2 regions of the Cellulomonas fulva genome follow, and region 1 is predicted to be linked to the other one. Evidence: predicted binding sites of a transcription regulator. Region 1 holds the regulator's gene; the other holds the start of a gene.

Region 1 (3,628 bases):
CGTCTGGCGTCCGTGCAGGTACGGCAGCACGACGAACGCGCCGTCGACCGCTGCGTCGACCACCTCGTCGACGACGAAGGGCACCGACGCCGCCGCGCGGACGCGGTCGCGCTCGTCGTGCGCAGGCTCGTCGTGCGGGTGCTCGTCGTACGGGTGCTCGTCGTGCTCGCGGCCACGCGGCCCGACGACCTGGTCCAGCCAGGCCTCGACTGCCCCGCCCGCGCTCGACGATCCCGCGACCAGCGCCGGGCGGTCCCCGCGGACCGTGCGCACCAGGCTCATCCCCGCGGCGGCGACCGGCCCGGGCTCGGGGTCCCGCGGGAGCACGGTGCACACGACCTCGGTGGTGCCGACCGAGTCGGCGACGTCGCCCGGGCCGCGCACCCCGGCGGCGAAGGCGCCGACCGCGTGGTCGTGCCCCGCCACGGTCACGGGTGTGCCGACGAGCAGCCCGAGCGCCGTGAGCGGTCCGGCGCGCAGTCCCACGTGCGCGCCCGGGGCCAGCACCGCCGGCACGTGCCGGGCGCCGAGCCCGACCTCGCGGAGCAGCGCGGCGTCGAACCCGTGCGGCAGGTCGCCCGGCCGGCCCAGCCGGTAGGCCATGGTGCGGCCCGCGAGGGTGTGGTCGGTGACCAGGCGCCCGGTCAGGCCGAGCACGACGAGGTCGGCGGCCCCGGCCCAGCGGCCGCCCGCGTGCAGCACGCCCTGGCCGTGCTCCGCGAGCCACGCCCACGTCGCGAGGGGCACCTTGGCCGAGGCCCGCACGCCCGTCGCCGCGAACAGCTCGCCACGCCCGAGCCGCTCCGCGAGCGCCCGAGCCTGTGCGTCCGCGCGGTGACCGTCCCACCGCAGCCAGTCGCCGCGGGTCCGCCCGTCCGGCCCGACGGGCACGCCGGTCTCGGCCATCGACGCGACACCGACCGCCTCCGGCCGCGGCCCGGCGGCCACCACGCGCCCGGCGAGGTCGGCGACCAGCGCGTCGACGTGCGCTGCGGCGGGCGTCGGGGCGGCGGCGATCCCGAGCACCACGGCGCGGTCGACGTCGACGAGCGCGACCTTGGTGCTGGTGGTGCCGACGTCGATCCCGAGCGCGGTGGTCACCCGACGATCCTGCCCGAGGTCCGTCGGGCGGGTCCGTCAGGCGCCGAGCAACGCCCGCGAGCACGTCGGTCGTCGCCGACCTCGTCGGGAGGGACGGACATGCGCCCGCGGGACCGGCGTGCTCGCGGGGGTCGACGGCCGACGTCAGCGGGCCGAGGGGCGCCACAGGACGACCGCGCCGGCGGCCGTGATCGCGCGGGGCTGCTGGGGCGCGCGGGGCTGGCGGGCGACGCGGCGGGTGGCCACGACGTCCCCGCGCGGGTCCGCGGTGAACACGCGGCGCGTGGGCTCGACGAACGAGCGCAGGTACTCGACCTGGCGGCCGAGCCGCTGCACCTCCGCCTCGAGCTCGAGGATCCGCTTGATGCCCGCGAGGTTGACGCCCTCGTCCTGCGAGAGCCGCTGCACCTCGCGCAGCGTCGCGACGTCGCGCAGCGAGTACCGCCGCCCGCGGCCGGACGTGCGGCTGGGCGACACCAGGCCGAGCCGGTCGTACTGGCGCAGCGTCTGCGGGTGCATGCCCGCGAGCTCGGCGGCGCGCGAGATGACGAACACGGGCTGGTCCTCGTTCACCGCTCGCCTCCTCGTCGCCCGCTCGTCGTCCGGCTCGTCCCGCTCGTCGGCGCCGGGTCAGCGCCGCGAGCGGGACATCAGCTCGGCGCGCACGTCCTCGCCCGAGGTCGCGATGCCGAACGCCTGCACGGCCTCGCGGGCCGCGTCGGAGAGCCGCTGCGGCACCACGACCTGCACGGTCACCAGCAGGTCCCCGGCGTCCTTGGTGGGGTTCGCGGCGTCCTTGCCCGGCACGCCGCGGCCCTTGACCCGCAGCGTCCGGCCCGAGGGCGTGCCGGCCGGCACCTTGACCCGGACGGTGTCGCCGCCCAGGGTCGGCACGTCGATCGTCGCGCCGAGCGCGGCCTCGTCGAACGCGACCGGGACGGTCAGCTTGAGGTTGCGCCCGTCCAGCGCGAAGACGGGGTGCGGCTGCACCCGCACCGTCACGACGAGGTCGCCCGCCGGGGCTCCGGGGTCACCGGGACGCCCCTTGCCGCGCAGCCGGATCTTCTGGCCGTCGCGCACGCCGGCCGGGATGCGCGCGTTGACCGTGCGCCCCTCGACCTGCAGCGAGACCGTCGACCCCTCGACCGCCTGCCGGAACGGCAGCTCGACGACCGCGGACAGGTCCGCGCCCGGCTGCGGGCCGCGCTGGAACCCCCCGCCGCCGAACATGCCGCCGAGGATGTCCTCGAACCCGCCCGCGCCGCCCTGCGAGTAGCGCACGCGCGAGCCGCCGCCACCGCCGAACATGCCGCCGAGCACGTCCTCGAACCCGCCGGCGCCGCGGCCGCCCGCCGTGAAGCGGGCGCCGCCGGCCATGGCGCGGATCTGGTCGTACTGCTGGCGCTGCTCGGGGTCCGAGAGCACCGCGTAGGCCTCGCCGACGTTCTTGAACTCGGCCTCCGCCTTCGCGTCTCCCGGGTTGTGGTCCGGGTGCTTCTCACGCGCGAGCTTGCGGTACGCCTTCTTGATGGTGGTCGCGTCGGCGTCCTTGGAGACGCCGAGCACCGCGTAGAAGTCCTTCTCCAGCCAGTCCTGCCCGGTCACCGCGCCTCCTCCCGTCCTGTGCTCGTCGTCAGCTCTCCGGGTCCACCACGGCGACGCGCGCGGCCCGCAGGACCCGGTCCGCCGTGCGGTAGCCCGGCTGCAGCACCATCTGCACGGTCGAGACGGTGACCTCCGACGAGTGCGCGTGCATGAGCGCCTCGTGGATCGCCGGGTCGAACTCCTGGCCCGCCTCGCCGTACCGCTCCACGCCATACCGGCCGATCGTCGCCTCGAGCTTCTCGGCGATCGACGCGAACGGGCCGCTCAGGTCGCCGTGCTGACGGGCGAGCTCGATGTCGTCGAGCACCGGGATCAGCGCCTCGACCACGCTCGCGACGCCGCGGTCGTGCGCGGCGGACGCCTCGGTCTTCGACCGCTTCACGTAGGCCGAGTACTGCTGCTCGAGGTTGAAGTACGCCGCGTTGGCGCGCTGCAGCTCCTCGAGCCGCTCTGCCGCGAGCTTCTGGGTCTCCACGAGCCCCTCGAGCACGACCTCCTCCTCGCCGGCCTGGGCCGCCGCCTCGGCCTCGGCGAGGACGGCCTCCTCCGGCGTCGGCTGGCGCAGCTCGCCCGTCTCGGGGTCGATGCGCCGCTTGTCGGTGAACCGCGTCGGCTCGGGGGACTCCCCCGGGCCCTGCTCGGGCCCGGGGGTCGTCGGCTGGTCGGTCACTTCTTGTCGTCCTCGTTCTCGTCGTCGACGATCTCGGCGTCCACCACGTCGTCGTCCGACGAGGCGGGGGCGTCCGTGGGCGCGTCCGCCGGCGTCTCCGTCTGCGACTGCGCGTAGATCGCCTCGCCGATCTTCTGGGCGGCGGTCTGCAGCTCGGTCGTCTTGGCCTTGACCGCGTCGGTGTCCGTGCCCTCGAGCGCGGTCTTGAGCTCGCCGACCTTGGCCTGGACCTCGGTCTTCACGTCCTCGGGC
Region 2 (3,628 bases), 600 kb from region 1:
ATGTGGCCGACGACGAGGCCGGGGGCCACCCGGCCGACCGGCCGCAGCGCCCAGGTCAGCAGCGTGCGCTCGAACCAGCTCCCGCGCAGGTCGAGCCAGGGCGAGTTGAGGACGACGGCGTCTACCCGGCCGGGGCGCGCGTCGGCCCAGAGCGCGGCGACGAGCCCGCCCGTCGAGTGACCGAGGAGGGCGACCTCGTCGTGCTCGGCGTGCAGCACGGCGACCGCCGCGTCGATCTCCTCGGCGTACGTGGCGAGCTCGCGCACGTGGTTGGGCCGGCGGCCCTCGCGGATCGAGCGGCCGTAGTCGCGCAGGTCGAGCGCGTACAGGTCCCAGTCGGCGGCGTCGAGCGCGTCGGCGAGGTGCGGGTGGAAGAAGTAGTCGACGAAGCCGTGCAGGTAGAGCACCGCCCGCCGGTGGGTCCGGGCCGGCGTGGCGGCGCGGTGCACGAGCGTGGCGACCGGCGGCACGCCCGAGCGGGCGGTCTCCGCGTCGTCCCGCAGCGGCAGCGTCCGCGCGACCCACGGCTCCCCGAGCACGTCGACGACCTCGTCCCCGCCCCTGCCCGCGTCAGCCGCCATGCCCGCATCGTCGCACCCGGACGCGGGAGCACCGAGGATTGCGAGGATCTGGTCGCTGACGTCGCCAGATCCCCGCAGTCCTCGGGGACCCCGCCGTGCGGACGAGGCTCAGGCGACCGGAGCGAGCGGGGACAGCGTGCCGCGCGCGGCGAGCGGGCCCTGGTGCGCGACGTCGACGGCGATGGACGTGATCCGGGCCGCGCCCTCGTCGTCGACCTCGACCGTCGAGACCGACGCGTTCGGCAGCGGCACCAGCCCGACGGGCTCGACCGTGGCCAGGTACGCGCCGAGGGCGAGGCCGTGCCCGACGACGAGCACGTGCTCGTCGTGCCCGTGGTGCCGCGCCACGATCCGCGCGAACGCGTCCCGGGTGCGGCCCATGAAGTGCGCGGCCGACTCGCCGCCGGGCAGGCCGGGGTGCGTGCCGTCGAGGACGGAGGTGACGAGCGTCGACCAGTCGATCACCTGGTCGAGCGCGCTCTCCGGACGGCGCTCGTAGGCTCCGAAGTGGTACTCGCGGAGGCCGGCGTCCGCCCGCAGCCGCAGCTCGGGGTGGTGGCGCAGGAGCTCGACGGCCGTGGTGACCGCGCGGCCGGAGGGTGAGCACCAGGCCGCGGTGAACGGAGTGCCGGCCAGGTGGCGGGCGGTGGTCCGCACGCCCTCGCGGCCGGTCCTCGTGAGCGGGGAGTCGCTGTTGCCCTGCAGGATCCGGCGGGCGTTGAAGTGGGTGCGCCCGTGCCGGACGAGCGTCATGGTGAGGGTCATCGTTGCCCTTTCGTCGTCGGTGGTCGCCGACGACGCTAGGCACCCCGGGTGACGCCGCGACGACGACCACCCCTCCACCTGATGACCATCCGGTGCACGCCGGCCGCCCCGGGGGCGGCGCAGAGTTGAGCGGAATAGACTCAAGTTCGCAGCGTTGAGAGCCGTAGAGTCAGCAATCGGAACATCGCGCGCGTCGTCGCGCTGGGAGGTCACGTGGACGCGAAGCTCACCACCCGCTCGCAGGAGGCGCTCGGGAGCGCCTTCCAGTCGGCGAGCGCCGCCGGCAACCCGCAGCTCGAGCCGGCGCACGTCCTCGACGCCCTGCTCCAGCAGGAGGGCGGCGTCGCCAACGGCTTGCTCGACGCGGTGGGCGCCGACCGCGGGGCGCTGGGTCGCGCCGTGCGCGGCATCCTGGTCAACCTGCCGTCGTCGTCAGGTGACACCGTCGCCCAGCCGCCCGCCTCGCGTGCGACGACCGCGGCGCTGCTGGCCGCGAACGACGAGGCCCGCACCCTGGGCGACGACTACGTCTCGACCGAGCACCTGCTGATCGGGCTCGCCGCGGGGCAGTCCGGCGTCGCGGACGCGCTGCGCTCGGCCGGCGCGTCCCGGGAGGCGCTGCTCGCCGCGCTCCCGAACGTGCGGGGCAACGCGCGCGTCACCACCCCCAACCCCGAGGGGACCTACAAGGCGCTCGAGCAGTACGGGCTCGACCTCACGCAGCGGGCCGCCGAGGGCAAGCTCGACCCGGTGATCGGCCGTGACGCCGAGATCCGCCGCGTCGTGCAGGTGCTGTCCCGCCGCACCAAGAACAACCCCGTGCTCATCGGCGAGCCCGGCGTGGGCAAGACCGCCGTGGTCGAGGGCCTCGCGCAGCGCATCGTCGCGGGGGACGTCCCGGAGTCGCTCCGGGGCAAGAAGCTGGTCTCGCTCGACCTCGCGTCGATGGTCGCGGGCGCCAAGTACCGCGGCGAGTTCGAGGAGCGGCTCAAGGCCGTCCTCGAGGAGATCACCGCATCGGACGGCCAGGTCGTCACGTTCATCGACGAGCTGCACACGGTCGTCGGGGCGGGCGCGGGCGGCGAGGGCGCCATGGACGCGGGCAACATGCTCAAGCCCATGCTGGCCCGCGGCGAGCTGCGGCTGGTCGGCGCCACCACGCTCGACGAGTACCGCGAGCACATCGAGAAGGACCCCGCGCTCGAGCGGCGGTTCCAGCAGGTCTACGTCGGGGAGCCGTCGGTCGAGGACACCGTCGCGATCCTGCGCGGGCTCAAGGAGCGCTACGAGGCGCACCACAAGGTCACGATCTCCGACGCGGCGCTGGTCGCCGCCGCGGCGCTGTCCGACCGGTACATCACCGGCCGCCAGCTCCCGGACAAGGCGATCGACCTGGTCGACGAGGCCGCGTCGCGTCTGCGCATGGAGCTCGACTCCTCGCCCATCGAGATCGACGAGCTGCAGCGCGCCGTGACGCGCCTCGAGATGGAGGAGGTCGTCCTCGCGGAGTCCGACGACCCGGGCTCGATCGACCGGCTCGAGCGGCTGCGCCGGGACCTCGCGGACCGGCGGGAGGAGCTCGCGTCGCTCAACGCGCGCTGGGAGAAGGAGAAGGCGGGCCACAACCTCGTCGGCGACCTGAAGGCTCGCCTGGACACGCTGCGCTCCGACGCCGAGCGCCTGCAGCGCGAGGGCGACCTCGCCGCCGCCGCCCGGATCATGTACGGCGAGATCCCGACGCTCCAGCAGCAGATCCAGGAGGCGGAGGCCACCGAGGCGGCGGCCGAGGACGTCGTCGACGGGCCCCCGATGATCGCGGAGAAGGTCGGGCCCGACGAGATCGCCGAGGTGGTCGCCGCGTGGACCGGCATCCCCGCCGGCCGCATGCTCGAGGGCGAGACCGCCAAGCTCCTGCGCATGGAGGAGGTGCTCGGCGAGCGGCTGATCGGCCAGAAGAAGGCCGTCGCCGCGGTCTCCGACGCCGTCCGCCGCGCCCGGGCCGGCATCTCCGACCCCGACCGGCCCACGGGCTCGTTCCTGTTCCTGGGTCCCACGGGCGTCGGCAAGACCGAGCTCGCCAAGGCGCTCGCGGACTTCCTGTTCGACGACGAGCGCGCCATGGTGCGCATCGACATGTCGGAGTACGCCGAGAAGCACTCAATCGCGCGGCTCGTCGGGGCGCCTCCCGGGTACGTGGGCTACGAGGAGGGCGGCCAGCTCACCGAGGCCGTCCGCCGCCGGCCCTACTCGGTGGTGCTGCTCGACGAGGTCGAGAAGGCGCA

Evidence for each region. The regulator HspR, encoded in region 1, represses chaperone genes until heat shock. The targets are predictions, from matches to a motif close to AAGTTGAGTCNNNNNGACTCAACTT.
Region 2: a site for HspR is predicted at 1,469-1,493, ahead of clpB (ATP-dependent chaperone ClpB). Genes of this name have one in related genera too.

The regions. Positions count from the first base shown of each region.
Region 1 covers NZ_JAHBOH010000001.1:1,316,340-1,319,967, reverse strand. The annotation lists gene KIN34_RS05895 (FGGY family carbohydrate kinase) at 1-1,101, opposite strand, end outside; gene KIN34_RS05890 (heat shock protein transcriptional repressor HspR) at 1,246-1,674, opposite strand; gene KIN34_RS05885 (DnaJ C-terminal domain-containing protein) at 1,732-2,706, opposite strand; gene KIN34_RS05880 (nucleotide exchange factor GrpE) at 2,735-3,376, opposite strand; gene dnaK (molecular chaperone DnaK) at 3,373-3,628, opposite strand, start outside.
Region 2 covers NZ_JAHBOH010000001.1:720,068-723,695, reverse strand. The annotation lists gene KIN34_RS03190 (alpha/beta hydrolase) at 1-581, opposite strand, end outside; gene KIN34_RS03185 (histidine phosphatase family protein) at 690-1,346, opposite strand; gene clpB (ATP-dependent chaperone ClpB) at 1,560-3,628, shown strand, end outside.